DNA from 4 places in the Sphingobacterium sp. R2 genome. Region 2 is predicted to be linked to each of the others. Evidence: riboswitches for the same ligand, from Rfam matches in the RefSeq annotation. Region 2 holds a riboswitch; each other region holds the start of a gene.

What was found. Region 2 has a riboswitch for thiamine pyrophosphate ahead of thiM (hydroxyethylthiazole kinase). Riboswitches for the same ligand answer to the same signal wherever they lie in the genome.
Region 1: it holds a riboswitch for thiamine pyrophosphate, as region 2 does, so the genes downstream of both, VXM68_RS07365 (TonB-dependent receptor plug domain-containing protein) here and thiM (hydroxyethylthiazole kinase) in region 2, are expected to answer to the same signal.
Region 3: it holds a riboswitch for thiamine pyrophosphate, as region 2 does, so the genes downstream of both, pnuC (nicotinamide riboside transporter PnuC) here and thiM (hydroxyethylthiazole kinase) in region 2, are expected to answer to the same signal.
Region 4: it holds a riboswitch for thiamine pyrophosphate, as region 2 does, so the genes downstream of both, thiS (sulfur carrier protein ThiS) here and thiM (hydroxyethylthiazole kinase) in region 2, are expected to answer to the same signal.

What each region holds. Positions count from the first base shown of each region.
Region 1 is NZ_CP142884.1:1,774,475-1,782,729, forward strand. It holds gene ggt (gamma-glutamyltransferase) at 1-1,374, opposite strand, end outside; gene VXM68_RS07350 (nucleotide pyrophosphohydrolase) at 1,438-1,764, opposite strand; gene dtd (D-aminoacyl-tRNA deacylase) at 1,783-2,241, opposite strand; gene VXM68_RS07360 (TonB-dependent receptor) at 2,449-3,453, opposite strand; gene VXM68_RS07365 (TonB-dependent receptor plug domain-containing protein) at 3,366-4,883, opposite strand; TPP riboswitch at 4,938-5,063, opposite strand; gene VXM68_RS07370 (amidohydrolase family protein) at 5,291-6,466, shown strand; gene VXM68_RS07375 (acylphosphatase) at 6,585-6,866, shown strand; gene VXM68_RS07380 (lipopolysaccharide biosynthesis protein) at 6,872-8,255, shown strand, end outside.
Region 2 is NZ_CP142884.1:4,778,718-4,786,972, reverse strand. It holds gene VXM68_RS20240 (DUF1572 family protein) at 1-438, opposite strand, end outside; gene VXM68_RS20235 (DUF2807 domain-containing protein) at 722-1,465, opposite strand; gene tenA (thiaminase II) at 1,715-2,371, opposite strand; gene thiD (bifunctional hydroxymethylpyrimidine kinase/phosphomethylpyrimidine kinase) at 2,358-3,197, opposite strand; gene thiE (thiamine phosphate synthase) at 3,194-3,826, opposite strand; gene thiM (hydroxyethylthiazole kinase) at 3,816-4,619, opposite strand; TPP riboswitch at 4,702-4,794, opposite strand; gene VXM68_RS20210 (VanW family protein) at 4,858-5,700, opposite strand; gene VXM68_RS20205 (hypothetical protein) at 5,825-7,075, opposite strand; gene VXM68_RS20200 (dienelactone hydrolase family protein) at 7,109-7,852, opposite strand; gene VXM68_RS20195 (NAD(P)-dependent oxidoreductase) at 7,972-8,255, opposite strand, start outside.
Region 3 is NZ_CP142884.1:3,213,613-3,221,867, forward strand. It holds gene VXM68_RS13260 (acyl transferase) at 1-623, opposite strand, end outside; gene fabG (3-oxoacyl-[acyl-carrier-protein] reductase) at 873-1,616, opposite strand; gene VXM68_RS13270 (malate:quinone oxidoreductase) at 2,084-3,583, shown strand; TPP riboswitch at 3,599-3,743, shown strand; gene pnuC (nicotinamide riboside transporter PnuC) at 3,840-4,418, shown strand; gene VXM68_RS13280 (acyl-CoA dehydrogenase) at 4,393-5,484, shown strand; tRNA gene VXM68_RS13285 (tRNA-Arg) at 5,888-5,959, opposite strand; gene xerD (site-specific tyrosine recombinase XerD) at 6,165-7,067, opposite strand; gene VXM68_RS13295 (pitrilysin family protein) at 7,308-8,255, shown strand, end outside.
Region 4 is NZ_CP142884.1:4,459,940-4,468,194, forward strand. It holds gene VXM68_RS18725 (family 78 glycoside hydrolase catalytic domain) at 1-1,297, opposite strand, end outside; TPP riboswitch at 1,489-1,584, shown strand; gene thiS (sulfur carrier protein ThiS) at 1,644-1,850, shown strand; gene thiC (phosphomethylpyrimidine synthase ThiC) at 1,896-3,710, shown strand; gene VXM68_RS18740 (thiamine phosphate synthase) at 3,707-4,324, shown strand; gene thiE (thiamine phosphate synthase) at 4,270-4,902, shown strand; gene VXM68_RS18750 (thiazole synthase) at 4,899-5,669, shown strand; gene thiH (2-iminoacetate synthase ThiH) at 5,680-6,804, shown strand; gene VXM68_RS18760 (ThiF family adenylyltransferase) at 6,810-7,520, shown strand; gene VXM68_RS18765 (YaiO family outer membrane beta-barrel protein) at 7,664-8,255, shown strand, end outside.

The sequences.
Region 1 (8,255 bases), 2.4 Mb from region 2:
ATCTTTTTCTACAATAGTGGGTGTCATTGAGCTGAGCATCCTTTTGCCAGGCTGAATCTCGTTCGCTTTTTCCCCAGTAAGCCCATACATGTTTGGGACACCGGTCTTTACGGAGAAATCGTCCATTTCATTGTTTAGGAGAAAACCTGCGCCCTCCACAAATACTCCTGAGCCATAAGAATCATTAAGTGTTGTTGTAATGGATACTGCATTCCCTTGCTCGTCTACGATATTGAAATGTGTCGTTTGTTCACTTTCATAGCCAGGAATGACATCTGCATTGACATCTTTGCTTGATGTCGCTTTATGGAAATTGAATGAATGGAGTTTATGCGCATTTGAGGCAGAGTCAATAAGCTGTTGGATGGGTACCTTAATGAAATCAGGATCGCCCAAATACTTAGCCCGATTGGCATATACATAGCGTTCAGCTTCGACTATGACACGAATGGTTGAATCGGTCTGAAAGCCCCAGCGCTGAAGTGGGAACTGTTCGACTGATTTGAGCAGGGCTAAAAGAGATGTTCCCCCACTCGAAGGCGGCGGCATGGAAATCACTCTGTGGCCCCTATAATTTGCGGAAATTGGGGTACGCCAAAGTGCCTGATAATCCAGTAGATCTTGATGATTGATAATACCTTTCCCTTTGTCCATTTCGGCAACAATTAAATCGGCCGTTTTACCTTTATAGAAACCGTCTCGGCCTTCCTTTGCGATTCTTTCCAGTGTTTTTGCAAGTTCCTCTTGAAGAAATAGATCTCCCGATTTCCATGGGGTAGTTTTGATAATCGCTGCACCTTTGGGGTTTAGCCTGACAAAACGATCTTTATGGCTTTCAAACTCATTGGCTTGTCTTTGACTGATTTTAAAACCTGTTCTGGCTAGCTGGATTGCGGGGAGTAGGAGATCTTTCCACTGTAATCTACCATACTTTTTGTGTGCTTCCCACATACCCGCGACAGAACCCGGAATGCCTGATGCTAATTGACTATAAAGGCTCAGCTCTGGAACAACATTACCTTGCGCATCAAGATACATATCTCGTGTTGCTTTTAGAGGAGCTTTCTCGCGAAAGTCCAGCGCATCTAATTGGCCATTATGATCGCGATAGAGCATAAAGCCGCCGCCGCCAATATTTCCGGCATTTGGATAAACCACTGCAAGGGCAAATTGTACGGCAACTGCAGCATCTATTGCATTTCCACCTTGTTTTAAGATCTTTACACCAATTTCTGAAGCTAAAGGGTGAGCAGTGACTACGGCCGCCTTATTAAACGTACTGGGGTGCTCAACGCTTGAATTTAGCCGCTGTTTTGTTGTACAAGAAGCAATGAAGACGCTAGCTATGAGCGAATAGGTGATGAATTTATGCATCGTATCCGACTTAAAGTTTTAAATAGTATCTCAGGGAGTTGTAGAAATAATCTTATTACGTTATTACTTAAGCTTGGTGTTGTTTTTATGCCTGTCGGCGTCCCGAATTGATTTCTTTTGAAGATTTTGTTCCAAAGCCGCTGTTAGATCAATTCCCGTTTGATTGGCAAGGCACATCAAAACGAATAATACATCGGCCATTTCATCTGCTAAATTAACTTCTTTGTCTGACTTTTTGAAAGATTGTTCTCCGTATTGCCGAGCCATTATTCGGGCAACTTCACCGACTTCTTCCATGAGTATAGCGGTGTTTGTCAACTCATTGAAATAACGTACTCCGGTACTATTGATCCATTTGTCAATAACCTCTTGTGCTTCTTTAATAGTCATCTTGTGTTCAATTAAAAATTAAAAGTTGTCCTTATCTTTTGTGTCCATGACGATGGTAACTGGACCATCATTCAGTAGGTCAATTTTCATATCGGCTCCGAATATGCCAAGCTGAACCTCTTTTTGGAGCAATTGACTTAGCAGTAAAGCCATCTCTTCATACATTGGTTTGGCTTTATCCGCTTTTGCTGCTCTGATAAAGGAAGGCCTGTTTCCTTTTTTTGTTTGAGCAAAGAGCGTGAATTGTGATATCAGTAGGATATTTCCGTCTACATCTTGTATTGATTTATTCATCAAGCCCTGCTCATCCTCGAAAATGCGCAAGTTGATAAATTTTTGCCCTAGCCATTTGAGGTCGTCTATTGTATCAGCCTCTTCAACTCCTAATAAGATCATTAGTCCTTTTTGGATATGGCCTGTAATCCGATTATTTACTGTACAAGAAGCCTTGGTAACTCGTTGTATAACTGCGCGCATAATGAAAAGTATAAAACCAAAGGTAAAAATTCCAATTGTTAAACGCGATCAGAAATTCAATTTTATCCACCATATAAAAAGAGATCTCTCTTTCCTCTGAAGGAAAAAAGAGAGATCTCTTTGTTAGCAGTGTTTGATCAGAGAGCATATTCAGTGTGGTTTGCCCGTTGTTATCGGCTGTTGGATTAACAGGTTCTTGTAAAAATTCTAGAATTTGATATTAAGGCCCAATAGGAAATTTGTTGGTGCTTGTGGGAAATAAAAATTATAGTATTTTCGGCTATCACCTTCCATCCAGCCAAAAGTATAGCCGTTGGCCTCATACTTCTCGTTGAATATGTTGTTGACCTGTAATGTTGCACTGATGTTTTTAAAGCCCAATGCTGTAAAACTATAGTTTGCCAGAAGATTGTTGACAAAATAAGATGAAATGCTTCTTTCTTTGGCAGATGAATTATCCAGGTATTGTCTGGCCACAAATTTGGACAAAAGGGAAAATGTAAGTGGTGTTATAGGGCTATAAGAGAAATTATTTGACAAAATAGTTCCTGGAGACAATGCGATGTCCGTTTTCGTATAAAAAATCCGTGTATCACCAATTACCTCTTCAAAGTTTTTGATTTTATTTTGGCTAAAACTCGCAGTTGCTTTCCAATTAAGCTGCTTATTGATGTTCCATGAGACATCGAACTCGATGCCGATCCGATAGCTATTGTTGACATTTTGGCGAATCGGAGAACCTGTATCACTGATTTCGCCAGTTGGAATCAGCTGATTTTTGTAAAACATACCATATCCATTCAACCCGATGTTAAGTTTTTCGTTTGCAAATCGGTAACCAAATTCGATATCCTGCATTTTCTCCGGTGTTGGATCAGGTAAACTGCTGTTTTTTTCAATAAAATCTTTGCGAACAGGCTCTTTTTGTGCAAAGGCATAGGAAGCGTACACATTTGAATAATCATTTAAAAGATAGGTTGCGCCTGCTTTTGGGTTTAAGAAGTTGAATTTTGGGTGATAGTTATAGTTTTTGACTTTATCGTCATCGCCATACATGTGATAGTCGACATTTCTATATTGGACATCAGCCATCAGAATCCATTGGTCCAATTTGTAATCGATCTTTAGGAAATTACTGAAATCATTTTTTTGTGATTTTCCGAAGTAGTAGTTTTCATCCAGAAATCCTGTTGAGGCATATTGTGCCCATATGACTTGACCATAATGTTTTCCTCTATATTGATTGTAGGCTCCCCCCAGGTAATCTCCAGCTGATCGTTGGGTTTATAATTGAGGGAGTAAGTCAAACCATAAAAATAGTTGTCCAACCATCTTCTGCGCACTAGATCTGTTTTTTGTATGGTATCTTTTCCGATAATTACATCAGGCAGACCATATTTACTCAATTTATCGGCAGATCTCATTTCTTCATAGTAGCCATAACCTCTGGTGTAATGGAGGGCGGTATTAAGTGTTACCTTGTCACTTAGGATATTGGTGTAATGAAGCTGATGATGTTTTTGCGTATAATTATCAGTTTGATTTTTATAGGTGTACAGGTTATAGTTTCGACCAGCATTCATAAATCGATCTTTTTCAGCTCCTGCTATTTCGAGGGCGTTATCGGCATAATCATCCATACGTGACCGATCTCCAGTAATTAACGGTTCGGGAACGCCATTCCAGGCCTGATATGTTTTTTCTTTTCCCCAGAATACAATTCCTTTTAGGATGTGTTTCTTACCATAATAACCACCATCTACATAGAAAGATTGTAGGTCTGAACTCCCCCTTTCAATATAGCCATCGCTGCTAATTCGGGATAATCTGGCATTGAATGCAAATTTGTCATTGATCAGTCCAGTGCCCACTTTCACGGTATTTTTCCATGTGTTATACGAACCGAACGAATTGTTAAGTTCTGCATAGGGATGTTCAGCCAATGTATTGGATTGAATATTTAATGAAGCTCCAAATGATCCGGCCCCGTTTGTTGAGGTGCCGATTCCTCGTTGAACTTGGATGCTCTCTGTGGAAGAAGCAAAGTCAGGAAGATTGACAAAAAATGAGCCCATGCTCTCCGCATCATTTAGCGGAATGCCATTTAACGTTACGTTGATTCGTTGATTATCTGATCCGCGGATGGTCATTCCTGTATAACCGATGCCCGCTCCGGCGTCTGAATTTACCTGTACCGATGGTGTTTGGTTAAGCAGAAAAGGGATATCTTGTCCGAGATTGTTTTTTGTAATTTCCTCTTTTGAGATGTTTTTGAAGGTTGTAGGCGCATTTCTTTTAGCGCGGGTAGATTGGACGAGCACCTCTTCCATTTGTATGGTAGTTGGTTCTAATTCGACCAGTATTTCCATATTATCTTTTATGTTTACATTGCGGATCCATGTTTTATATCCAATAGAGGAGATTTGAATGTGATGTTGCCCGGTGTTGATATGATGGAGCTTAATGATTCCATGGTTGTCTGACTGACCATGGAAGGAAGCTTGGCCATCGATAGATACGGAAACGTTTTGTAAAGGATTTTGGCTACTCTTATCTACAGTTTTAATTGTCAGATTTTGCTGCGCAATGGCAACTTGCATCGAAATAGTAGCTAAGGAGCTACAAATCAAAAATTTGATCATGGTAATGTATTTTGTTTGAGTTAAACAAATCATAGCAAGGGGTTACTATGACCGCACTATTTAACTAACCTCTCCCTACGCCAGCATTATCTGGATCAGGTGTACAGAATTTAATCTGTTGGGTATAATCTCAGCCTGTATTTGTGTTCCTGACAAAACAAGGCACCCCTATTTGATGCTGCGAATATATAGATTAAAAATTGAAAAGCGATATAAAGAAGTATTTTATGACAAATTAAACAAGGGAAGTTGTGTTGTTATTTCTTTTTGGTTAATATTTTATGTAAATTGTTGTTTTTGGTATATATTGTTCTTTTTAGGTACCTTGGCATAGATTTTTCTACTAGTGGTATGTATTTATACAAGTCTAAAAATTTTAGTTACTAAATTGATAGTGAGGAGATAATATGTTAAAATATTTAAGCGCTAATTATATTCTGCCGATTAGCTCGATGCCGATAAAAGATGGTATTGTTGCGGTAGATGAGGAGGGGGTAATTCAAGGTATATTTGACCCAACGTCATTTACACCTATGGATAATGGTCAGGTCGAGAAATACGAAGGGGTTATAATTCCGGGTTTCATCAACGCGCATTGCCACATTGAATTGTCGCATATGAAAGGTATCGTTGCTAAAGGTACAGGGCTTCCGAGCTTTTTGAGTAAGGTGATGACAACGCGTTCGGCTTCGATGAAAAAAATAGATGAAGCAATGGCAAAAGCCGACAGAGAGATGTACGAAAATGGTATTGTCGCAGTTGGCGATCACGCTAATACGGATAATTCTTCAAAATTGAAGGACGATTCTGAAATCTTGTATCACACATTTGTAGAAGTGATCGGAATTGAGCCGGACGAAGCCGATTTTAAGTTGAAGGAGGCTAAATCACTGATCCAAGAGTTTAGGAATGGCCATGTGTCTATCACGCCACATGCCCCCTATTCTTGCTCCAAAGTACTTTTTAAAAAATTCAAGAAAGTAATTTCGGAAACAAACATTATCAGTATTCATAATCAGGAAAGTGAGGAAGAGAATAAGTTGTTCCGTTATAAAATGGGCGAATTCTTAGACTTTTATAAAAGTATCGGAAAAAATGCAGATACGATAAAAGCGCAGGCAAGAAATTCAATTCAATCTTATCTGCCTTATTTGCCTTACCCAAATAAATTGTTGTTGGTTCATAATACCTATACATCTTTAAAAGATTTTGATTTTGTTGAGCGTATGGGGCGTGACGTCACGTGGTGCTTATGTCCGAAAGCTAACCTTTATATTGAGGGGACTCTACCTAAAATACAGAACTTTTTAAATTCGGGACAACGTATTGTGATCGGAACCGATAGTTTAGCTTCCAACGATACCTTGTCCATTCTGGATGAACTAAAGGTGTTACATGCACACTTCGAGGATCTTGATTTCTTACAGACTATCCAATGGGCCACGATTAATGGCGCTATTGCGTTAAATATTCAGGACGAATATGGATCGTTGGAGGTGGGTAAAAAGCCAGGTGTTGTTTTGCTGCAGGGGATGGAACATATGCGCTTAACTGATGATGTGAAGGTAAAACGCTTAGTCTAGTATTTTATTCCCCAAAACTTCTGTACTTTTGTTTTTAATGAACAACCCATGACTATATGAATGAAATTATAGTCATGGGTTGCTCCATCTGACAGATGGAAGAAAAAATAAGTTACAGATGAAACATTTGAATATTTCAATAAGAGGTAAAGTACAACGAGTCTATTTTAGATTAACAACTAAGGCAGTTGCTGATCAAGTTGGTGTGAGGGGCTTCGTGGTCAATTTAAAAGACGGTTCTGTCTATATTGAGGCTGAAGGTGACGAATTTTCACTTGATTCACTTTTGGAGTTCTGCAAGGAGGGTCCAGAGGGTGCGGTTGTTGAAAGTGTAGAAATAGAGGAAGGCGAAATGAAAGGCTTTTCCAATTTTGAAGTAGTTAAAAGAGTTCAATCTTAAGCCCAGTGTCTACAATCAAAAAATTTCTCAGCGATACCTTCATCTATGGTATAACGACTATCGTTTCAAGAATGATAGGATTTTTGATGACGCCGCTTTATCTGCGAAAATTTAAAGATGCCGCAGTCTACGGCATCTATTCTAACTTTTATGCCTGGATGTCTATGTTGAATGCTGTACTGGCATTTGGTATGGAAACGACATATTTTCGCTATTTGCAAAAAGTCGAAACGCAAGATAGATCTAAAGTTTATAATAATAGTTTCTTTATTACTTTAGTCACTTCGCTTATTCTATTGTTATCTGTCTTTGTATTTACTCGGCCCATTGCAGCGTGGTTTGCAGATGGCGGTGATGTTGATCTTTATGAGCGATATATTAAATATTTCGCTTTTATTCTTGTTGCTGATGCGCTTGCTGTCATACCATTTACAAAACTTCGCGCTGAGGGAAGGCCCTATAAATATAGCGCCCTAAAATTTGTTAATATTGGAGTTACGGTAATTTCAAACCTGTTCTTCATTTATTTCTTGCCTGATTGGATTCACCAGTATAGCTTTTGGGCTGATTTTGCCGGAACATGGTATAAAGAAGGTTGGATTGGCTATGTCTTTATTTCCAATCTTTTCGCGAGCGTTGTTACATTAATCCTACTTCTGCCTGAATTGCTAACTTTCCGATTTAATCTAGATCGAAAATTACTGAATGAAATGTTAATGTATAGCTTCCCAATTTTAGTGGCTAATATTTCGTTTATTATTAATGAGAATCTAGACAAGATGTTCTTTCTAAAATTGTTGCCTGGAAAGACTGGGAAAGACGAATTAGGAATCTATGGTGCGGTTGCTAAATTGGCCGTGTTTCTAAGCTTATTTGTTACGGCTTTTAGGCTAGGGGCAGAACCATTTTTCTTTTCGTATTCGAAAAATCAGAATGCATCGAAAACCTATGCACTCATCATGGAGTATTTTGTTATTTTGATGGTCATTGCAATGGTTGGACTAACAGTCAATCTCGATTGGCTTAAGTACTTCATTAAAGGAAATGAATCGGAGGTTGCTGTCTACTGGACCGGACTTAAAATTGTTCCAATTTTACTGTTTAACTATGTCCTGCTAGGGATATATATGAACCTATCGATTTGGTACAAGTTGACAGACCAGACACGATATGCACTTTATATTTCAGGAATAGGAGCTTTATTAACGATTATGCTAAATGTTTGGCTAATTCCGGTGTATTCCTATGTTGGGGCTGTTTTATCTACGACAGTGGTGTACTTGGTGATGATTGGATTTTCACTGTACTGGGGTCAAATGTATTATCCTATACCTTATAAATTGATAAAAATTGCCATTTATCTTGGGGTAGGGCTTCTGATTTCCTGCA
Region 2 (8,255 bases):
TATTTTCCCGATATAGAGAATCTTCCCGATGTGGTAAGGATAATGTGCGAGTTGCCGCAAGATCGCTTCCAGGACGGTATGTCCTTGATTACGGATATAGATGATTTTAGCGAGATCTTCTTCTCCGAGCGATTCAATTGCTTGGAATAGACACGCCCATCCAGCATTCCAATAGGTAATAAGCTCATCGCGATCTGTCCAGGTGTTCTCAAATTCCTGATCCCGGTTCCTATTTTCTTTTTCACCATCTGTGCTGAGAAAATCCGTCCAACGGGAAAGCATATTTCCACCTAAATGTTTTACAATTAATGCAATGCTATTGCTTGAATCATTTGGATGCCAAAAGAGCTGTTCAGTGCTTAATTGTGTAAATGTTTTATCACCCAATGATTTATAATATTTAAATTGCTTTATACAAGTCGCTAAGAAATTATCCATTACGCCGAAAGTTTGTCATTTATATGATATTAATATACAAAAATGTCGTGAAACCGAGACCGAAAATAGTTTTTTTTGAGCAGAAATTTGGTGGTGTTATCGTTCTTACTAATTTCCTAATACTGCTTTTTTTCAGGTGATGAATGTGTAAATTTAGAAGGAGAAGGAGAAGTGTGAGTAAACAGGTCAATAAAAGCAAAGGTGATACCGGGGAAGTACCACCTTTTTTGCTAACTAAACATTAAACATAAATAAACAGTCTTTTTCAAGACCACACTAAAAATTACATAACTACTTTGCCGCTAGTTGATTTGTCAACCTGGACATTTTTGGGTTGATTTTTTAATACAATTTTCGCAGACGTAGAAACTTTTCCTTGTAAGTTTTCTTTCACGCTGAGCGTTACATTGGCAGACGAATTCGCTTGTATTTGGGCATTTGTTGTCGAGAAGCGGCTCATATCAACCGATGCCGATGAGTTGGTATTCAAATTTAAATTTGAAGCACTTCCTGAAATGTCTTGGCTGGACGAACTACTTGCAGATACCTGCAAATTTTTACTGCTCACATTCGTTGTTAAACTACTCGAAGAACTTGTTGAAAGGCTTATATCATCCGCAATTAATCTTTTAAGGGATATGCTTGCTGAAGAAGATACGTCGACAGAAATTTTATCGGCCTTAATTGTTTCATCAGTATGAATTGAACTGCTAGAAGACGCCGCAAAACGTGTTGGTATCTTGCTTGAGTAAACAATTACGCGATTGTTTCTCGCATTTCTAATTTGCGTATTTCTTTTATACTGAACGTACAATGTGCCGTTTTTTACGGTCGTTTCGATAAGGGATAAATGCTCGGGATTATCAGCCTCAACAACAACCTCGTTGCGATTAGAATGAATATAATCTACACGTAATGAAGTTGCCGATGAAATGCCATCTGGAGCAGTGATTTTACGTGTTTCGCGTTCTTGTGCCTGAGCTACATATAAAAATGAAATAAAGGCAATGGTTAAGATTCTTTTCATTATTTTTCTGTTATTAGTTTAAATTTATTGTTACTGAAAGTTTCATTTTAATTTCCCTTTTTATCGTTTCTTATGTGCTTATGCACTTATGCACACGCTCTATCGTTAACTGCTACCTATAGTATAATAGTAATGCCAAAACTTTAAATCCGTTTAAAATACTGATTAACACTAGTTTTGTTCCTGAGTGCTATTTTCGTTAATGCTCATTTTTGAACATCAACTGTTCGGTATCGGACAATAGTTTGTTTACCATACCCTTCGTTTGTAGGCTGCTAACCAGAATTGATACTCTAATTGGGAAGCTGTTATAAATACTTGTCGCATCTTCTCCCGTTTTGTTGCAGTAGTTTCTGCAGCAATTTTGTCAACATAGTTTTTGGCCTTGATCACTCCCTGTGCAAAATCATCACCGCTATAGGTTTCTATCCATTTGGAATAGGGATTTCCCTGTGTATTTGCTGTCGATACAATGTGATCTCCGACCTCCTTATAAATCCAAAAACAGGGGAGTGTTGCCGCCATAGCGACCTCGACGCTCTCGAAAGCGGCTACGCTTTTAAGAAAATGGACATAATGATGGCAGGTTGGTTCGATCTTGTTGCTCTCGTCGGCAGCACTTAGACCAAATTCCCGAAAATAATTTTCGTGTAGCGCGCTTTCAACAAGAAGTGCATTACGACCAAATTCAAAATAATCCAATGCCTGTTGGTTGTCTATGCTTTTTGCACCTATAAAGGCGAGTACGCGGCCAAATTCTTCTAAATAGAAAGCGTCCTGCCGCATGTAAAATTGAAATTTATCCAAGGGGAGACTACCATCGCTAAGCTGAACGATAAACGGCATGGCAAGTATATCTGAATAAATAGTTGTTATAGAATCCCAGGCTTGATCAGTCCAGTTCATATTGAATAAGTTTAAGTGGGTTATGGAAGTGATTTAATGGCCCATTTCCTTTGCCAATAAGAAGATCTTTACTACCGGCTATTGCTGCGTGTATATAGGCCAATGCGAACTCTACGGCTTTATCGAGGCTAATACCCTGTGCTAATTGGCTTGCAATTGCTGAGGAAAGCGAACAACCCGAACCATGTGTATTTTTGCTGTTGATTTTTTGGGATTTGAATTCAATCGGAGCGCTCTTGTGCTGGAATAATAGCGATGTTAGCTCTTGACTACGGAGATGTCCACCTTTAATCAAAACGGATTGACAGCCTTTTGCCAGTAGGGTATTTCCCGCTTTTTCCATCTTCAGGACATTGTCTATAACTTCGTCTACCAGGACACCTACCTCATCTAAATTTGGTGTAATCAGCGTTGCTAAAGGAAAAAGAAGTTCAATGCAGGCCTGAATTGTATCATCATGAATGAGCTTGTGTCCACTCGTTGACACCATGACTGGATCAAAGACGATAGGCCCTTTATATTCTTTTAAATAGCTGCTAATAAGCTTCACAAGTTCAATATTGTGTACCATCCCTATTTTGATTGCGTCGGGATAGATATCATCAAAAATCGCATCCAATTGATCCCTGACGGCTGCAGTAGGGATTTCATAAATATTTCTTACACCTTGTGTATTCTGTACTGGCAGGGCGGTTAATACATTCATGGCATAACAGCCTAATGCAGATATCGTTTTGGTGTCTGCCTGTATACCTGCTCCACCACTACCATCGAACCCCGCAATGCTGAGTACGGTAGGGACCCTGTATTTTTTATCTTTTGTCATTTTAATAGTTCTTTTAGTTGTGCACTGGCCTGTCTGGGGTCTTGGCTTCGGCAGATGGCCGAAACGACTGCAATGGAGTCTGCACCTGCTTTCCAAGCCTGTTCAGCGGTTTGCAAATTCATGCTGCCGATTGCAATCAATGGTTTTTCCGTCCTATTCCTAAGTTGCTTTAAACCCGAAATTCCCCATTCGGTTATCGTATCCACTTTTGTTCTCGTTGAAAAAATAGGGCTTACACCAAGGTGGTCGACAGCGCACATTTGTTGACTTTCCAGTTGTTGCATGTCTTCTATGGACCAGCCAATAGTCAATTTGTCGCCATATTTTTCGCGAATTGCGAGCGGCTGCACATCATTTTGACCCACATGTACTCCCCATGCCTCGATTTGGGCAGCGATTGCTACGGAATCATTGATCACGAGCGGAATACCATAATGATCGGTCAGTTTTTTTAAACGGATGGCTTTATCCAAAAATGTGGCCGGATCGTCAGCTTTTTCGCGCAATTGTATAAGATCGACTCCACCAATAATGGCCTCTTCAGCGACATTTAGCCAATTTTGAGGATAACAGTCGCGCTCAGAAATGACTAAATATAAAGGGTAGGGAAACAGCGGATTAATGCGCATAGCGTTTGATCTTGAGCGTTGATTTTAGACGTTCTGCATTGAGCTGATAGAGTTCATCATAGAGATTTAACTGCAGGCTACCTGGGCCAGCTGCGGTTTGGGCAGCGCGTTCTCCCGCTAAGCTCAAAATGGATACACCGGCAACAGCTGCTTCAAAATAGTGGTCCGTAACACCTAAAAATGCCCCGATGAGTGCAGTAGCGCTGCAGCCAAGTCCGGTAACTTGCGTCATTAAAGGGTGACCATTATAGACTTCAACCCGGTATTCTTCCGAAAGGATATAGTCTACTTCTCCAGAAATACAGATAATTGAGCCGGTTTGCTCTTGTAATAATTGGCCAAATCGGAGGGCATCTTTACTGGCTGTCGTGCTGTCGACTCCCTTTGTGTTCGGTTGGTTGAAATTGTACAGCGTCATGATTTCTGATGCATTTCCACGAATAACCGTTGGTTTGAGATCCAGTAGATTGGATAATAAATCATTGCGGAATGCTGATATCCCAGCACCAACAGGATCAAGTACCCATGGACGTCCAATGGTATTGGCATGTTCGGTAGCAACCAGCATAGCTTCGGCAGTAGCTTCACTCAAGGTGCCGATATTAATGACAAGAGCTTGTGCAATATCGACAACCTCGCGTACTTCTAATGGACTGTGTACCATCACAGGGGACGCTCCTAGGGCTAAAAGTGCGTTGGCAGTATTGTTCATCACAACGAGGTTTGTGATGTTGTGTACGAGGGGTTTTTCGACCCTCAGCTGCTCTAATAAATTGATAATTGAATCTTCCATTCCTTTTACATATGCTAAGATGTACTGTATGGCCTTGGCGGGAAGAAGAGCGATAGCCTGTGCAGTAAAGGAGTATGCTGTACAGTGGATTTTTGCTTTTCCCTACGCCGGTATAAACCGAATCAGGTTCAAAGGGACTATCTCAATTCTATACAGAATACCCCCAAAGCCAAACCAAACTTAAACAAAAAAGTGGACTTTTCATATCCGTCATTTTTCGATCACTTAGCTTGTTGAATTAATCGACCGTATTTTGATCGGCACTAATTTCAATATATTCAACAGGGGTATAGGTAACCCGGGCAAAATTTTTGGTCAAAAGTTCGGTTTCCAAAATCTTTCCACCCTGAAATTTTAAAAACTTCTCGCGCCAAATCTCATTTTTACGAAAGAACTGATTGTCAATTTTAAGAAATTGATGTTCTTTTTCAAAGACATGATAGGCAAAGTCAAGTTCTTGATCAATTCTTAATTCACCCTCTAAACATTTGTCTGTAAACCAGAGGTTTATTTGAAAGGTGTAAGGCGTGTTGTTGGTGAACTGATAATCGCGATAATTATAAAAGACGGTAGCTCCACTACCGAATGGCAATACACGGCCATCGTCCGGAAAAGGGTCAAAAGAGTGGTGATAACGTTCGTTGACGGTGAGTGGACTATGGATAACAAGCCAATGGATGAGGTTGGATATTTGACAGATTCCACCGCCAATACCCGCTCTTGCTTCACCAAAGGATAACTCCATTCCAGGCAGATATCCTTTTTTTACAGTGGGTAGTCCAACGAGTTTACAAAATGAAAAGGTTTCCTCCGGTCTGATCAGAATGCTATTAATCTGTGCAGCTGCAATTTTCAGGTTGGTAACTTTGTTAATCTGCAATTGCATATTATTTTCGCCCAGTTTTTTTAATAAGACAGACTGATGCTTCTTAATACGAAAGGGAAGTTTTTCAGCTGATTTAGCTGTGCTGTATTTTTTGTTGTCAATTAGCCAGATGACTTTTCTTTGTACTCTTCTTACCCATACCGCAAAAAAGTAGAGTATGGGATGGCGTTGACTGATCAGTTTTCTTTTTCTCAATTTGACGTTTTTGTATCGCTATCAAAATTAGTGCAGAAATGTGTTTTTAGCCGTATTTTGTCGCATATTTTTTATCAAAGTCAAGAATCTTATTTCCGGAGTTTAGCGCAGTTTTTCAGTTTGTTTAGTTGGTTTTCCTTACCTGTATGTACTTTGCCGTTAACTGTCCCTCCTTGTTGTATACTAGATTTTCAAAGGCACAGTTGCCGCGGTCTTTTACAATTGATTTTTGTTGTAATACACCCTCATAATAAAACTCATCAATCGTTTCGTTGGCTCGGTAGGATCGCTTGATTTCAGCTGTCAGTCGATCGCTTTGATCGAAGGTTTGACGTAGCGAATAGTCACTTGTTTCCGGACTATCATACTGATAGCGGACGCGACTTTCTCTTTGATCATTTCTGCCCGAAATCTCTTCAGTAATTCGATTCTGTTGATCATAACTGTAAATGGTCCAGTCTCTCCGTTGATAGACAAAATGAATGGATTCACTTTTTATAACCTGAAGTTTACTGTTCAAGTGATAAATTATCGCCGATTCAAATGTAGGATCGTAGGAAACAATGGCATTTGGGAGATACCGGTAAATTGTACTGCTGCTCCATTTACTATTTTGAAGGTACTGTATGGAGTCGATAAGTCCGAATTGATTATAGCATCTTTTGTTGTAATAATTATTTCCCCCGGAAAGATTGTTCGATGTGATCTCTTTGCCTTCTTCATATACCGTCGTCATCATTGCACCGGATTGCACCGCATTTTCGTCCGAAAACTGCTGCATTACATAAGTGCCGTCACATATCTTCTTACGCTGACTGTAATAAAGAGGAAGAGCGGGATTTGCGATAATAGCCGCTGCATATTGCCCGGATGGAATAAATTGAACTTGTGCGATTGAGTCAAAGAAATGTGAGGCATTATATTGTGCCGAAGCTTTCGTTGATGCAATTTGTGTGCTGGTGTTTAATAACGGTTTGGCTGCTGCCAGATAGGTATTACTATCGTATATGATCTTGGGTTTGGCTAATCCATCAAACAAGATCATGGCTTGACGTTGCTTCAATGACAATACGTCGATAGTCCATTGGTGATTTTTAACGATGAATGTGAGTTTTTTTGCATCGGTTTTTGTGACCAATAACTTTGTTGTGCTAAAAGGCACTAGTTTGAAAATCTCAGCAGCATTTTTTTCGTGTAGACGCATGATGAAATCAGTTGATTTATCGGACTCATTGGTTACAAAAAGAACTGCATGCGTTGGGCTAGCTATTGTTAGCGATTTTACTGTTTGCGATGCCGCGCTGGGACTATATAACAGCAATATCAACAACTGAATGATAATCTGATAAATGTGCAGTTTCGCGTTACAATTCATTTGGGTCGATATTGCTGTTGTTGATTTTTCTATTTAATTTAATACTTCTTTCAAAAATAATAAGGTGTGCTCCCAGGCACGTTTAGCCATTACGGGGTTATATTCGGCTGACTCGGGATTCGTAAACGTATGTCCAGAATTTGCGTAGGTAATTATTTGCCAGTCTGCTTTTCCTTCATTTAATTCCTTGACCAACCCATCGTAATCTTCTTTTGATACACTTTTATCGGCTGCTGGGTGCTCAATGAGTACTTTTGTTTTGATCGAACCATTGGGTCTGTCGGCAGCTTTGGATAGGCCGCCATGGATACTGACCACCGCATTGACGGGTAAATCCGCTCTTGCGGCTTCGAGCGCGCCCGTACCTCCAAAGCAATAGCCAATGACAGCAATCTTGCTGGGATCCGCACCCTCTTTTTTCAGTTGTTCCAATGCGAGCATTATGCGATGCTGATAAGCTTTATAGTCTGTCTTGTAGTGGCTGGCAATTTTCGAAGCGGCGGTGTTGTCGGAGGGGATATTCCCTTCACCGTAGATGTCGGCAATGAACGCGATGTACCCTTCTTTTTCAAGTTGTAATGCGGCTTGTTTCGCTTCGTTGTCAATTCCTTTCCATGCTGGAAGAATTAAAACAGCTGGGCCTTTTTTTGCCGTATTGGCGGTTACCATGCCGTTGAGTTTCTGTTCACCATCCTGGTAAGAAACCTGTTTTAATTGTTGGGCCTGCGTAGTCATGGTGACCATAGTAAGCATCAATAGTGTCATAACTGTTTTCATCTGTAAAGAATTTGTTCCACTTATTATTTTGTGTGATCAAAAATGAACCCAATTTGGAGTCCATCTCAACTAAATATAATTTTAAATGTACATTTTTTTCCGCTGTCGCCAACCTGAAGTTACGACTTGATGGATTCAATGATACCAATAACATCGAGCTGTCCGAGACCTTGATCGTGTGCTTTCCCGTAGGTTTCGAGTAAAGTCTGGAGGAGGGGATAGTCAGCACCGGCTTGTTGGGCCAGTCGAATATCTTTCAGCATAAGGTCTAGCGCGAATGCAGGACTGTAGTTTTCTTCCACCAATAATGGTGTTTTCACTTTTGTTGCCCCACTGCCGCTGGCACTATCGTTGATGATTTCGAGCATTTGGCCTCGACTAACGCCTAATTTGTCTGAAAACA
Region 3 (8,255 bases), 1.6 Mb from region 2:
TTTCCTTTCATTCCTCCTGTTTCCATAATGATTAATTCTGGAAAATCGAAGGCATATTGTTCGATAAAATCGAGAAGCGCATACGTTACTCCAAAGAGAATCGTCTTCGTCCCCTTATTTTTGAGCTGTACAAGGGTTTTGTATAGCTCTTGATGGTTATACAGAAAGTAATTGCTTTCAGGTTGGTCACTTTGTTCCATAAGATCGTCAACCATATATATCAAAGAAGATCCACTTCTCTCCAAGTAGGATGGGAGAAGCGCGAGTACGGCAATATTGCTCAAAGGGCCGTAGAAATCTTCGAAGATCCCACGAAAGGTACGCTCATAGATATTGAGGTCGGCTACATAATGTTTTGAAGTAATCATTCCCGTTGTACCGGAGCTGGAAAAGACTATTTCAGCCTCCATTCCTTCGGTGATAACCTGCTGGGTTTTGAAAAATTCAATGGGCAGGAAAGGAATCTGCGTATAGTGTTCAATGGGGGCCTTATCCTTTCCCAGGATGCGGATATAGTCCCGATAAATTTTACAATGCTGGCTTTGGAATTGGTAGATCTCTAAACACTGCTGATTAAAATCGTCCTCGGTTTTAATCTCAAAAAAATCCTTCCAATTCGTCATAGCATTTAAAAATTTGATAGACAAAATTAATTAAAATTTAGAAACATTAACAGGTCTTATTGTTTCAGTTTTATCGAAAGCGTAGTGATATTGAATGATAGCATAGCCGATGAGCAGTGTAGGTAATTATTCTTCGGACTAAGCTGCAGTGCACTTATTCAATTGTGTACTATAGGAAAACGCATGTCCTACAAATCGTCTAACAAGCTCAGATCCAATTTTAAAAAAAGCATCTGAGCTTGTTCAATTTTATAGCATACCGCCGTCAACAGGAAGGACCTGACCGGTTACGTATGCCGATAAATCTGATGCTAAGTAAAGACAGGCATTAGCAACATCTTCCGGCTGTCCAGCACGTTTCAACGGAATTCCTGCTTCCCATCCGGCAACAACTTTCGGATCCAATACATCCGTCATTTCCGTCCGTATAAAACCTGGAGCAACCACGTTCGCACGGATATTTCGCGAACCTAATTCTTTTGCGACAGATTTTGTAAATCCGATAATACCTGCTTTTGATGCAGCGTAATTCGCCTGACCAGCATTTCCCTGAACACCCACTACGGAAGACATATTAATAAATGAACCTTTGCGGTTTTTCATCATAATTTTTGAAGCTGCCTTGGTCACGTTAAAGACCGATTTTAGATTGACATTTAAGACATCGTCCCAATTTTCTTCAGTCATACGCATCAATAAGCCGTCTTTTGTGATACCGGCATTGTTTACGACAATATCCAGTCCGCCGAAATCGGCAACAATGGAGTTGACTAATTGTTCTGCTTCTTCAAATTTTGAAGCATCAGAACGATAGCCGATTACTTTCGTACCGAAAGCCTGAAGCTCCTGTTCTAACGCCTGTCCTTTTTCGACAGAAGAAAGATAGGTGAAAGCGACGTTAGCACCATGTTGTGCAAAAACTTCTGCAATTTTCCTTCCGATTCCTTTCGATGCTCCTGTTATTAAAGCGATTTTTCCTTCGAGTATTTTCATCTGTATAAGTTATTTATCTTTAATTATTTACGATACGACATAGAGCCATCGTCCCGACTTCCTGCTGCGTTGCTCATCTCACTCATTATGGAGATCAATACCAAACGTGCTCAATTCCTTCGGCCGCCATCTAGCTATGCCACAACGATTCTTTTTTTTATTTTTTATCGCTGTCGTCTATAGACATTTTGCAAAAATGTTAAAACTATATTATAACACAAAATCTTTCGATAAATAAGGTTTTAAATTAGCAGAACATGATGCCAGCTGCGGATGTTTACAAAGGCGTTGCTTTTTATTTTTCTAGCAAACGGATTTCGTGTTTAGCAGTAAGCGTTTACTCACTTTATATAATTTTAATAAATCCATGGTATTTTTGAATAAGTGCCTCTAAAAAGTACAGTTTTTTGACAAAAGACTTGGACGTTTATCAAAAACTATATTAAATTTGCATCAATCACAAAAACATGAGCAAAAAATCAAATAAAGAAGTTGACGTTGTTCTAATCGGCGCCGGTATTATGAGTGCTACTTTGGGTACTCTAATCAATGAATTAAGCCCAGACGTTAATATTGAAATTCTTGAGCGTTTGGATGTTGTGGCTGCTGAAAGTTCAGACGCTTGGAATAATGCTGGCACGGGTCACTCTGCCTTATGCGAGCTAAATTATACACCCGAACAGAAAGATGGTTCTGTAAAGATTGATAAAGCAGTGAAAATTGCTGAGCAATTTGAGGTATCTAAGCAGTTTTGGTCCTACCTCGTTGATAAAGGCGTCATTACCCAACCTGAAAATTTTATCCGTAGTATTCCACACCTAAGTGCAGTTTTTGGTGAAAAAGATGCTAAATTTCTAAAAACAAGATGGGAAACGTTAACCACCCAAAACTTGTTTAAGGGAATGGAGTATACTGAAGATGCTGAGTTGCTGAAATCATGGATTCCATTGATGATGGAGGGGCGTGATAAAAATGAAAAGATTGCTGCAACGAAAATGGATCTTGGTACAGATGTCAATTTTGGCTCATTGACACGTGATTTGATCACTAATCTTGCAAATAAAGAAAATATATCCATTTCGCTAAACCATGAAGTCATTGACATTGAACGTGAAGATGATGGTCGTTGGGAAGTGGAGGTCAAAGATTTAAAAACAGGAGTAAAGAGAGAAATCAAAGCGAAATTTGTATTTATTGGTGCTGGTGGACACTCCTTGCTGTTGTTGGAAAAATCCGGAATACCAGAAGCAAAAGGCTATGGTGGCTTTCCGGTAGGAGGCCAATGGCTACGTTGTGTGAATGATGAGATTATTAAAGCACATCACGCCAAAGTGTACGGCAAAGCTTCTGTGGGCGCTCCACCGATGTCTGTACCGCACTTAGATACGCGTTATATTGATGGCAAACAAGCTTTGTTATTTGGTCCTTATGCGGGTTTTTCCACAAAATTCCTCAAACAGGGTTCTTATTTCGATCTACCTGCTTCGATCAAGTTGTCGAATATCCGTCCGATGCTATCTGCCGGACTTGATAATTTGCCCTTGACCAAGTATTTGATCACAGAAGTCATGAAATCTCCGAAAGATAAACTGGAGTCATTGAAACAATTTATGCCCACAGCAAAATTGGAGGACTGGGTTATTGAGAAGGCGGGACAACGGGTTCAGGTGATCAAGAAAGATGAAAAGAGAGGTGGGATTTTGGAATTTGGAACAGAGGTCGTCTCTAGTTCAGATGGTTCTATTGCCGCGTTATTGGGTGCTTCTCCTGGCGCTTCTACCTCTGTCGCGATCATGATCAGCTTGCTGAAGAAATGTTTCCCTGAACGTGCTAAATCAGATGAATACAGGAAGAAGTTACGTGAGATGATACCATCACACGGGAAATCATTGAACGACGACGCACAGCTTTGTAAAGAAACACGTATACGCACACACAAAGCGTTGAAATTAATCGCTATCGATTAATCAGGCCCGACCAACAATATACTTGAGGGGTGCTTCGAACGGCTTCTGCCGTTCTAGGCTGAGATTATACCCAATAAAAGCGATTGTTCCTCTTTGTACAATCGCTTTTATATACCTGATCCAGGTAATGCTGGCGTAGGGATTTAATTTCAATAAAAACAGCTGTTTTCTCCCCGAAGGTTTATTATAAGATCGCACGCACTAATAAACAATTCGAATGACTCCCGAATCCATGATCGAAGCTTTGATAAAACAGATGCAACAAGCCACAGTGGCAGAATGGCTAGGTGTTTCTTTCGGCATTTTGCAAGTCTGGTTTTCACGGCAAAATAAATCAATCCATTATATTTTTGGCATTATAGGTATACTGATATCCGTATATGTATTATTTCACGCAAAACTGTATGCTGAAATATTGCTGCACCTGTATTATTTAGTCATGAGCATTTACGGCTGGATGTATTGGAAATATAGCAGTGACGCTGCTACGCCGATCACACGTTGTGAAAAGAAAGATTGGTGGATAGTATGCTTTATCTGCACCGCTGGTTTTTTGTTGTTCTATTTTGGATTGGTGCATTTAACAGACTCCGATGTTCCACTATGGGATTCCGCCGTTTCCTGCACCGCTTGGGCAGGAATGTGGTTGTTGGCAAAACGCAAAATAGAAAATTGGATACTGTTGAATATTAGCAATCTAATGGCCATTCCATTATTGATCCATAAAGGATTGTTTCTCTATTCCGGACTGACTTTGTTTTTATTTGTGATGGCATTTAGTGGATATTTAAATTGGAGGAAAATAATACGTGAAGAGAGATATGCAACTCAATAGTGCGGATATTGCCATTCTGAAAGACAGTCAGGCAAAAGGTATTCAGCAGAAATCTTTGTCGGATGAACAGTTGGAACTAATCTATCGCAGAAAATGGTTTAAAATCTGGATTCCCGTTGAACTGGGTGGATTAGGTTTAACGGTACCAGAAGGTCTGAATGTATTGGCTGATTTAGCGTATTGGGACGGCGGACTGGCCTGGACAGTGACATTATGTTCGGGAGCAAATCTTTTTGTCGGTTTTATTGATCGCGTTCTAGGCGATCAAATCTTTAAAATGGAACGGGTTTGTTTCGGTGGTAGCGGGCAGGCATCGGGCACAGCAACGCGCGATGGTGAACATTATCGACTCACAGGGTTTTGGAAGTACGCTACTGGGGCTCCACATTTAACCCATTTTACGTTGAATGCAACGATTCAGGAAGGGGGGAAACCCGTAATGGATGACAAAGGGAATCCACTTGTAAAATCATTTTTTGTCGATAGAGAACATGCGCTGGTTCATTATGACTGGGATACGTTCGGATTAGAGGTGACTGCCTCGCACTCTTTTTCGCTGCAGGACGTCCTAGTTGATGGTAAACAGTGTTTTGAAATCAATGCGGCGAAAAGCACACGCAGTGATCTACGCTATCAATATCCCTTTATGCCTTTTGCTGAGTTGACCTTGCTGGCCAATTTTATCGGGATGTATAAGCGATTTCTGGATTTGATTGAAAAACTGTTTGTGTTAAAAAGTAAAGCGTCCAATTGGGAACAGGCAGCGAGTAAAGCTGCTTTCGGCATGCTCGATGAGCTTCAACAGGATTACACCATACGAAAGGATGCTATCTTGCATTTGGCTGACCATTCTTGGGATAACCTCAGTAATGGTATCGATAATGCCACAATTTATGCGCAAATAGCCACGCAAAGCCGTGATTTTGTCTCTTCCATTTTAACGAATACCGTTAAACTCTATCCTCAGGCAGGGATTTTGGGGGCTGCCGTGGACCAAGAGATCAATATCATCTTCCGAAATATTTTTACTGCTTCACAGCATAAGTTGTTGCAGAAGAGTATATAGACAATAGCTTTGTTTTAAAAATTTTTTGTTACAAATGCTGCGTTATCTACAGATTTTCCGCTGCTAATTTTTGGTGTGCCAAAAGAAGAACCGCTAGTAACCAACTTGCCCGTTTTTACAGTGATTGCTCAGTGCTTGTTCAGTGCTTGTTCAGTGATGATTCAGTGACGAGTGAACAAGCACTGAACGAGTACTGGGTAACAATTGTTCTAAGGCTGTGCCTAGGGGTAAATTGGTATTTGGATATCTGCTATCTAATTGGTATATTAGCTATTTTTTCGCCATGAAATGGCCAACCGATTCGTATACATTGCTGAAAAATATTCGCGTGCCCACGTCAACACGGAGCTGGAGTTCGTAGCGTAAAAAAAAGGAGATCATCTCATTGAAATGTCTCCTTTTGTGTTCCCGGCGGGGGTCGAACCCACATCGTCAGAACCGGAATCTGAAATTCTATCCATTGAACTACGGGAACGTCCCGCAAAGATATATTATTTTCTAGATCTAACAAATATCTTTACGATAAAATTGTAACTTTTAGCAGGCAATTTTTAGCGATAATTAGCGCCGTTTTTTTGCATATAAATTTCACCCGCTCCTCGTTTTTTTTTAACTCAGTGCTAATGATTCATTTGTGCATACTTCGGATCAAAAAATGATGCTAGTTGACAGCAGGTTGGTTATGACCGCGGGTGGTATTGCGTGATTACAGAATGCAGGTATTCCTTGTCTATATGCGTATATATTTCGGTAGTGGTGATACTTTCATGTCCGAGCATGTCCTGTACAGCCCGCAGATCGGCCCCGCCTTCCACTAAATGAGAGGCAAAGCTATGGCGGAAGGTATGTGGGCTAATGTTTTTCTGTAACCCTATTTTTAAGGCAAGTTCTTTGATGATCAAAAAAACCATGACCCGGGATAATGCAGCTCCTCGTCTATTGAGAAATACAATATCTTCATTTCCCGGTTTAATCTTGATATGCGGCCTGATGGTTTCCAGGTAGATGCGAAGGTATTTAATGGCATGTTGACCAATTGGTATGAGACGCTCTTTGTTTCCCTTCCCTTCGACTTTTATAAATTCTACATCTAAAAATAGATTGGATAGTTTGAGTGTGGTAAGTTCCGAAACACGAAGGCCACATCCGTATAAGATTTCGATGATTGTTTTATTTCGTTGGCCTTCGGATGAAGAGAGATCAATTGCAGAAATCATCTGATCGACCTCCTGTATACTCAAAACACTGGGCAGCTTGCGCGCCAATCGCGGTGCTTGAATAAGGTCTGTCGGATTGTTGCTGAATTCATGCTCAATCATCAAAAAGCTAAAAAAGGTTTTGAGTCCAGATATCAATCTCGACTGCGTGAAAGGTGAAATATTGAATTGCTGCAGCCAAACCAAAAATTCCTGAATATTTTTTCTTGCTATGGTATTTAAAACCAGTTGATTGTCTTCGCAATAAATCTGAAATTTGGATACATCATTTAAGTAAGCGTCAATAGAATTTGCACTTAAGCCTCTTTCGAACTTTAAGAATTGTTCGAATTCCTTTTTGATGACGTTCCAGTTTTTAAAATCCATTTGCAGCAAAATTACAATTAACTGTCGTTCTTTTTGAAAGATATTCAGTATTTTTAAAACGGTTTCTACAGCGTGAACCACATCCACTAAAAGCGGCAGCGGCATACTGTGCAATAAGGTGTTGGAGAACAATCGTAGTAAGCTATATTTTATGATTTATCGGAACATTGATCTCCAGTTCCGTTTTACCCTAATAGCAAACAATTGATAAAAATAACTGAAAAAAAAGAAATTTTTTCTATGAAATTCATTAAACCATTAGCATTAGCTTTTCTCTTACCAGCTACCTTCTATGTAGCGGAAGCAACAATGCCAACCACGTTAACTGCGGAAGCGCGCGCGATTCTATCGCAAGATAGTTTGACTTTGAATCAGAAATTACCCTTCGACAATGAAGTTGTTACAGGTAAACTCAAAAATGGATTTACATACTTTATTCGTAAAAATGGCGAGCCAAAAGGTCGTGTTACGATGTATTTGGGCATGAAAGCAGGCTCTATTCTGGAAAATGAAAAGCAGCTGGGCTTAGCCCATTTTTTGGAGCACATGAATTTCAATGGTCTCAAGCATTTTCCGAAAAATGAATTGGTTAATTATCTGCAAAAGGCCGGGGTTCGCTTTGGGTCGGATCTGAATGCCTACACCAGCTTCGATCAGACCGTTTACCAATTACCGATTCCTTCTGATGACCCTGAACTTTTGAAAAATGGTTTGCAAGTCATGCGCGACTGGGCCCAAGATGCATTATTGGATGGCGAGGAGATCGATAAAGAACGCGGAGTTATCTTGGAAGAGAAGCGTGGAGGGAGAGGAGTGCAACAACGGCTCCAAGATCAGTATTTTCCAATGTTGCTGAATGGTTCACTTTACTCCAAACGCTTACCAATAGGTACCGAGGAAATACTTAAAACATTCCCGTATTCGGAAATACGCAAATTTCACCAAGACTGGTACCGTCCCGATTTACAAGCCTTAATTATCGTCGGAGACATTGATCCCAAAGAAATGGAAGAACGGGTGAAGGTGTTGTTTGCCGATATGAAAATGCCCAAGAAAGCATTGGAGCGTAAAAAATACCGGGTAGACCTGTTAAACAAAAATCAGTTCTTAGCAATTTCAGATCCAGAGTTACCGTATACCGTGGCGCAGATTCTCATCAAAAGCGAAAAGGATAAAGTTGAAACGGTA
Region 4 (8,255 bases), 320 kb from region 2:
AAGCTATTGCTATGTTGCTGCTAACCTCGACATAACGAAAGCCTTTATAACCAAATTTAGCCATAAACTCATCATCGCGACCGCTTAAGGTAAGAATGTCCGTCTGAAAGGGCTCCTTTTCCTTATCGCCAAGATAATAAACATCGATATTGGACAGATCAAGACGCCCATCTGCCGACAATCGTTCACCATGCTTGATATGTAGCATAGTCCCTGCAGCTCCTTTGACTTTAATTTTTGTAATTCCAGCCATATTCTGACCCATATCGAAAACATAAGTACGTTGGTCTATCTTTGTCACTGATTTGGGCTTATAGGACTTCACGAGCCGAATCGGTACCATCTGTTGGGAAACGATATGTGCAGATGGCGCATTTCTGTACTGAACAGCCTGCCAAGTTGAATCATCATATTTAGGTTTGTCCCAGCCGGGCATATCAAGTCGAGCATCATAATGCTCACCCGTATAAATATTGTTATAGATAATTGGACCGGTAGCTGTTTTCCACTGCTTATCCGAAACGACCGTCTCCCACGTACCGTCTGTATACTCGATTTTAAGCTCCAAACAGAATATTGGCCGGGCCCGCCACGGTGCTTGATGAAAATTCCAAACCGCCAGTGGCTGGTGATTATACCAGCCATTCCCCAAAACGACGCCAATCGCATTCGCACCTTGTTGTAGTTGTCCGGTAACATCCTCTACCACATACAGTGTTCTTCGATCAAATCGCGTATACATAGGATCAAGACGGTGGTCTCCAATGCGCACGCCATTAATAGAAAGCTCATATAATCCGGCAGCGGCAACATAAGCACGAGCCGATTTTATCCGCTTTTTGATAGTGAATTCAGTCCTAAAATACGGAGCGTTGCGCGCATTGATATCTTTATTGTCACTGATCCATTTTCCTGTCCAAAGATCCTTCCCCATCATTCCAGTCTCGAAAGATGCTATTGCTGAAACGCTGGAAATACCGTCTCGGTCCCATACTTTTACTCTCCAAAAGTATTTTATCCGCGGCTTTAACTCGGTACCATTATAGTGCACCAACATCGCCGAACTTAGCTGCTTTCCACTGTCCCAATGCGCTTTTACCCCATGTAACAATTCAAGGGAATCTTGCGCTAAAAGAATCTGATAAGCTTGCTGTAGGGCGCCCTTTCGCCGGTCTTCAAGGCGCCAGCTTAATCTCGGGTGGGATGCGTCAATGCCTAAAGGATTGACCAGATGTTCGCATGTCAACTTTACAGCCTTGCAGTTATTCTTGGATTGTGCATAGGCAGTACTTGCCATACACAATATTATTATCAATAAAATTCTACGCATTAAAGGATATAATTCTTGGTTACTGTTAAATTGTTTTAGCTGATTAAAAAACTAATATATCAAATATTTCGCAAATCGCGACCTGTACTTTCCTGCTGTATATATGAGGCATTTAAATTAAAATTCTTGCAACTTTCACAAAAATAATACTATCTTCGTTTTAACTTTAGGGGTGTCTGCTTGTGCAGGCTGAGATTTTACCCTTAGAACCTGATCCGGATCATACTGGCGTAGGGAAAAGTGAGCTGTCTAACAGGTGCATTGCTGTACCTTCGTGTAGCCATTCCTAAAGTTTAACCAAAAAAATTAAGGAATGGAACTTACAATAAATCATCAAATTCGATCTTTCGACCCCGCTCCTTCTTCACTTGAGGAACTATTGGTTTTGGAACTATCTGGCAAAACCCAAGGTGTTGCTGCTGCCATCAACAACCATGTTATACCTAAGGACGATTGGGCTAAAACAACACTCAAACCTCACGATCAAATCATCTTAATAACCGCATCGCAAGGCGGATAATGATTAAAAAAAATCACCCTAATCATTCACTTCAATTCAGAAAAAATGACAGCTGAAACAATTACGCAATCCCCTTTTCCCAATTCAAAAAAAATTTTTGTACCTGGAACACTATTTCCTATTCAAGTGGCTATGCGCCAAATTTCTTTAAGTCCAACCAAATTAAGCAATGGACAAGTAGAAATTAATCCCCCTATTACAATCTACGACACCTCTGGTCCATATACCGATGAGAATTTTCAGATCGATATCCGAAAAGGTCTCCCCCGGCTTCGCGAACAATGGATATTGAATCGCCAGGATGTCATACAGCTGGCGGGCATCAGCTCTGAATATGGACAACAACGCCTTTCTGATCCAACGTTGGATGAACTCCGATTTGCCTATAGTCATAAACCAAAAGTAGCCTCTGCCGGGAGTAATGTCACCCAATTACATTATGCAAAGCAAGGTATCATTACGCCTGAAATGGAGTACGTAGCTATCCGCGAAAATCAACATATCGAGCAGCTAGTAGCCAGCACCCCCGGAATGGATCATCAGCATACAGGCCAAAACTTTGGTGCCAGAATCCCTAGAAAAACGATTACTCCCGAGTTTGTCCGCGAAGAGATCGCTGCCGGGAGAGCGATCATTCCCAATAACATCAATCACCCTGAAAGTGAACCCATGATTATCGGGCGCAACTTTCTTGTTAAAATTAATGCCAATATTGGCAATAGCGCTGTAAGTTCAAGTATAGAGGAAGAAGTTGAGAAAGCGGTATGGGCCTGTCGTTGGGGAGCCGACACGATCATGGATCTATCCACCGGTAAAAATATCCATGAAACCCGCGAGTGGATCATCCGCAATTCACCAGTTCCAATCGGTACCGTTCCAATCTATCAGGCATTAGAAAAAGTAAAAGGTGTGGCCGAAGACCTTACTTGGGAGATTTTTAAAGACACTTTGATCGAACAGGCGGAACAAGGTGTTTCATACTTTACTATACACGCCGGTGTATTGCTTCGCTACATTCATCTTACAGCAACACGAGTAACTGGTATCGTCTCAAGGGGTGGTTCTATCATGGCCAAATGGTGTCTTTTTCACCACAAAGAAAACTTTCTCTATACCCATTTTGAGGAGATTTGTGAGATCATGAAACGATATGATGTTGCTTTTTCACTTGGCGATGGTCTCCGTCCAGGAGCTATTGCGGACGCCAACGATGCGGCTCAATTTGCTGAGCTCGAAACACTGGGCGAACTCACCAAGATCGCCTGGAAACACGATGTTCAGGTAATGATAGAGGGCCCCGGCCACGTGCCCATGCAACTGATCAAAGAAAATATGGACAAACAACTGGAATGTTGTAATGAAGCCCCATTTTATACCTTAGGCCCGCTTACTACCGATATCGCTCCGGGGTATGACCATATTACTTCGGCGATTGGAGCTGCAATGATCGGTTGGTACGGTTGTGCCATGCTTTGTTATGTCACCCCAAAAGAACATCTCGGATTACCAAATAAAAAAGATGTTAAAGATGGTGTGATCACGTACAAACTAGCCGCACATGCTGCTGATTTGGCCAAAGGACACCCTGGAGCGCAGTATCGTGACAATGCTTTAAGTAAAGCGAGATTTGAATTTAGATGGGAAGATCAATTCAATCTTTCCCTAGATCCGGATACCGCACGTGAGTATCATGACGAAACCTTGCCTGCAGATGCAGCTAAAGTAGCTCATTTCTGTTCCATGTGTGGCCCCAAATTTTGCTCCATGAAGATTACGCAGGAAATACGGGATAGTGCAGCGCAGGGTATGCTTGAAAAATCGCAAGAATTTATCGCACAGGGTAAAGAACTCTATTTATGATCATTGCACTAACGCCAGAAGAGACCATACATGCTGAAAAAGCGGTTATCCATACCCTTCTTGAGAAGGGGCTCGATATCCTGCACTTACGCAAATATCATTTTACAGATTTACAAATGGCAAGATATGTAGAATCAATAGATCCTGCATATCTTGAAAAGTTAGTTCTTCATTCTCACCCTCACCTATCGACGGAACTCGGGATCTCACGCATTCATCGGAATGAATGGAGCAGACAGCATAGTCCCTCCAATCAGGTGAACACTACAATTATTTGCTCGACATCTGTACATGATATTGCGGCATTCAACAAACTGGATAAATGCTGGACCTATGCTTTTCTAAGTCCGATATTTCCAAGTATTTCAAAAAAAGAATACGGAAGGTATAATGCTCAACTGAATCAGCTTCCAAATCGCGTTAATTTTACTGTTCGTCTGATAGCACTTGGCGGAATAAACCAAGCTAACTGTCTCCTCCCGTTGCAGGAAGGGGCAGAGGGAATAGCCTTGTACGGCGCTTTATGGCAGCATCCCGACCCAATTCAAAATTTCATTGCATGTCAACAAAAACTATGGAAAAACTTCAATACATATCACAAGGACAAACATTAGCAGCACAAAAAGATAATATTTTAAAGGCCCTTGATGCTGGTGTAAAATGGATACAAGTGAGATGGAAGGGAGCTCACCAAGCGTATGTTTACAGATTGGCAGAACAGGTCAAAAACGTGTGTTCGCGATATGGTGCCACCTGTATCATCAATGATCATACTGCGCTTGCAGCGGCTGTCGATGCTGACGGCGTACATCTCGGACTGGAGGATGGCAGTATCGATGCTGCAAGGAAGCTATTGGGGCCAAAAAAAATAATCGGCGGTACTGCAAATAGCTTTACAGATGTATACCAAAGAATAACGGAAAATTGTGACTATATCGGACTCGGACCATTCCGCTTTACAAAGACAAAACATAACCTCAGTCCCCTATTGGGGCTCGACGGATATGAAAATATCATCGGGCAGGTTAGACAAGAAGGGTTATCCCCAATCCCGATATTCGCGATTGGCGGTATAGCCCACCTCGACGACATTCAACAGTTATTACAAACTGGAGTTTATGGAATTGCACTTTCCGGTAGTATAACCCATAATCCAACAATCGTTTCATCAATCCACAAAATTTTAATATGAGCAATTTAACCATAGCCGATCGCGTATTTGAATCCAGGCTATTTTTGGGTACGGGCAAGTTCGGCAATCTCACAGAAATGAGCCATGCCGTTAAATCATCGGCTTCCCAGTTGGTTACCGTGGCCCTCAAACGCATCGATCAGCATACCATAGACGACAATATCCTGAATGCCCTCCAACTGAAAAATATCCATTTGTTGCCGAATACTTCAGGAGCACGTACCGCTCAAGAAGCGGTACTCGCGGCCCAACTTGCACGAGAGGCATTGGAAACCAACTGGGTAAAGTTGGAAATTCATCCCGATCCCCGCTATCTACTACCTGACCCCATTGAAACCTTACGCGCAACTGAATCGTTGGCCAAATTAGGATTCGTCGTCATGCCCTATATCCATGCAGATCCAGTGCTTTGCAAAAGACTGGAAAATGCTGGCACAGCAGCTGTTATGCCTCTAGGTGCCCCTATTGGTAGTAATAAAGGACTTCGTACGTTGGACTTTCTTGAAATTATCATTGAACAGAGTAATGTAACCGTTGTTGTCGATGCTGGCATCGGAGCGCCTTCCGATGCTGCCAAAGCCATGGAAATCGGAGCGGATGCCGTCTTGGTCAATACGGCAATTGCAGTCTCAAATAATCCGATACGTATGGCCGAAGCATTCAAAGAAGCTGTTATCGCTGGACGAAAGGCTTATGAGGCCGGTTTAGGAAAGATCGGATCACAAGCAATCGGTTCGAGCCCCTTAACTTCATTTTTATTTGATTGATAATTCACTTATGACAGATTTCAAAACGATACTCGATACCTACGTCTGGAATGATGTCCACACGCAGATTTATGACGCTACCAAGCAGGATGTACTGCATGCGTTAGAAAAAGACCAGTTAACGCTCGCCGACTTTAGGGCGCTCATATCACCGGCTGCAGCACCGTATCTGGAACAAATGGCACAAAAAACACAACAAATCACGCAACGCCGCTTCGGTAAAACCGTACAGCTGTATGCTCCCCTTTACCTCAGCAATGAGTGCCAGAATATTTGCACCTATTGCGGTTTCAGCATGGACAACAAAATCAGACGAAAAACGCTCAACGATACCGAGTTGTTACTGGAGGCGATGGCACTTAAAGCTATGGGAGTTAACCATATCCTCCTCGTTAGCGGAGAAGCTAACAAAACTGTTGAAATCAATTATTTCCTACATGCTATCCAACTTCTAAAGTCCCATTTTTCGCAGATATCCATTGAGGTACAACCGTTGGAACAATCCGAGTACGAGTTATTGCAGGCCGCTGGCGTATATGCCATTTTGGTTTATCAAGAGACATACCACCGCGAAGTTTATAGGCAATATCATCCCAAGGGAAAGAAGTCAAATTTTGATTATCGCTTGGATACACCTGATCGTATAGGCCGGGCGGGCATCCATAAAATCGGACTGGGCGTATTACTTGGGCTCGAAGACTGGCGGGTGGACAGTTTCTTTACCGCCGCACACATTGCCTATTTACAAAAACACTATTGGCAGACTCGTTATTCCATTTCCTTTCCACGCCTACGCCCAGCTGCTGGCTCTGTGGAACCAAATTTTCATTTGGCCGACCGCGATCTACTGCAGCTAATCTGTGCTTATCGCCTGTGGAATGAAAATTTGGAAATCTCTATCTCCACTAGGGAAAACGAAACGTTTAGAGATCATATTATACCGATCGGTGTAACAACAATGAGCGCTGCCTCAAAAACCAATCCGGGGGGCTATGTGGTCGATCCACAAGCGTTAGAACAATTTGAAGTAAGCGATGAAAGGGATATGGAAACCATAAAAAGTCAAATCCGAAAAATGGGATACTCGCCAGTGATGAAGGACTGGGAAACCAATTTCGCTGGCATAGTACGTTAAAATAAATGAAAAAAGACAATATTTTTGAGCGCTATAGCCGGCAGATTTTTATCGATGAAATTGGCGTCTCAGGACAAAGAAAAATCATGGATGCCAAGGTATTGATTGTTGGCGCAGGGGGACTCGGAAGTCCCGTCCTTCAATATTTAGCCGCTGCAGGTATAGGTAAACTTGGCCTGGCTGATTTTGACCATGTTGAAATCCACAATCTAAATAGACAGATCATACACTCCGAAAACAACATTCACAAAACTAAAACCGAAAGTGCCCAAGACTATATTCGACAGCATAATAGTACAATTGATTTTCATACGGTTCAGGTGAAGATAGAACCGAACAACACGGCTGCAATTCTTGCTCCCTATCAAATAGTAGTAGATTGCTCGGATAACTTCTCGACACGTTACTTACTGAATCAAATTTGCTTGCAACTCGATAAACCCTTGGTATATGGGAGCATCCACGGCTTTGAAGGACAGCTGGCAGTTTTTAACTTTGAAGGCAGTAAACACCTTCTGGACATCTTTCCCACTCCCCCAAACCCCGATCAGGTTCCAAATTGCGATAAAAATGGAGTACTAGGGCCCCTGCCAGGGATCATAGGTAGCATGATGGCTATGCAGGTACTTAAGATCATAACCGGTTTACCTGTAGACAGCAACCAGTTAACCATTATCGATACCTTAAATTGGCGGTTTTCTAAACTCTCATTCTAAATGTCGTCTCAAATGGTATCCCATAAATGGTTTAGAAGGATTCACGAGCGCGCAAAATTTATTTAAAACCACAGTGCACAAACAAATTTTGCTAATTTTAGTTTATATATTAGCAAGCTTAAATATCAACTATACAATCCGGAATGAAAAAAGTAATTTATCCATTACTATCACTAATACCTTTATTCTCCATGGCGCAAGAGACAAAACTCACTGCCGATGATCTCTTTGCTAAAGCGCGAAAGGTTGCTTTTGATTCAAAAGATTATCCACAAGCGATTCAATTGTCCAAGCAGGCGCTACTTCAAGCACCGGACTACACGGATATCAACATTTTTTTAGCGCGCATTTATACCTGGTCAGATAAGATAGATTCGGCAAGGGCCATCTTTACGGAACTGGATAGAAAAAATACCACTGATGAAGATTTCTTTTTGGCCTACGCTTCGCTTGAGTATTGGAACGATCAGGCTGAAAGAGCAATTGCAATTACCGATAAAGGGCTACGCATACATCCGCAGTCTCAGGATTTACTATTGCTAAAAGGCAAAATAAGCTATGGCAACGATCAATACGAAACTGCCGAAAAGGCAATTCATAGTTTGTTGGAAATTAATCCAAAAAATACGGAGGCCAGAGCATTGGCAAAAAATATTGAAGAGTATACCGCTAAAAATGCAATCGGTCTGACGTACAATTTTGTCTATTTTGACAAACAGTTTGATCACAATTGGC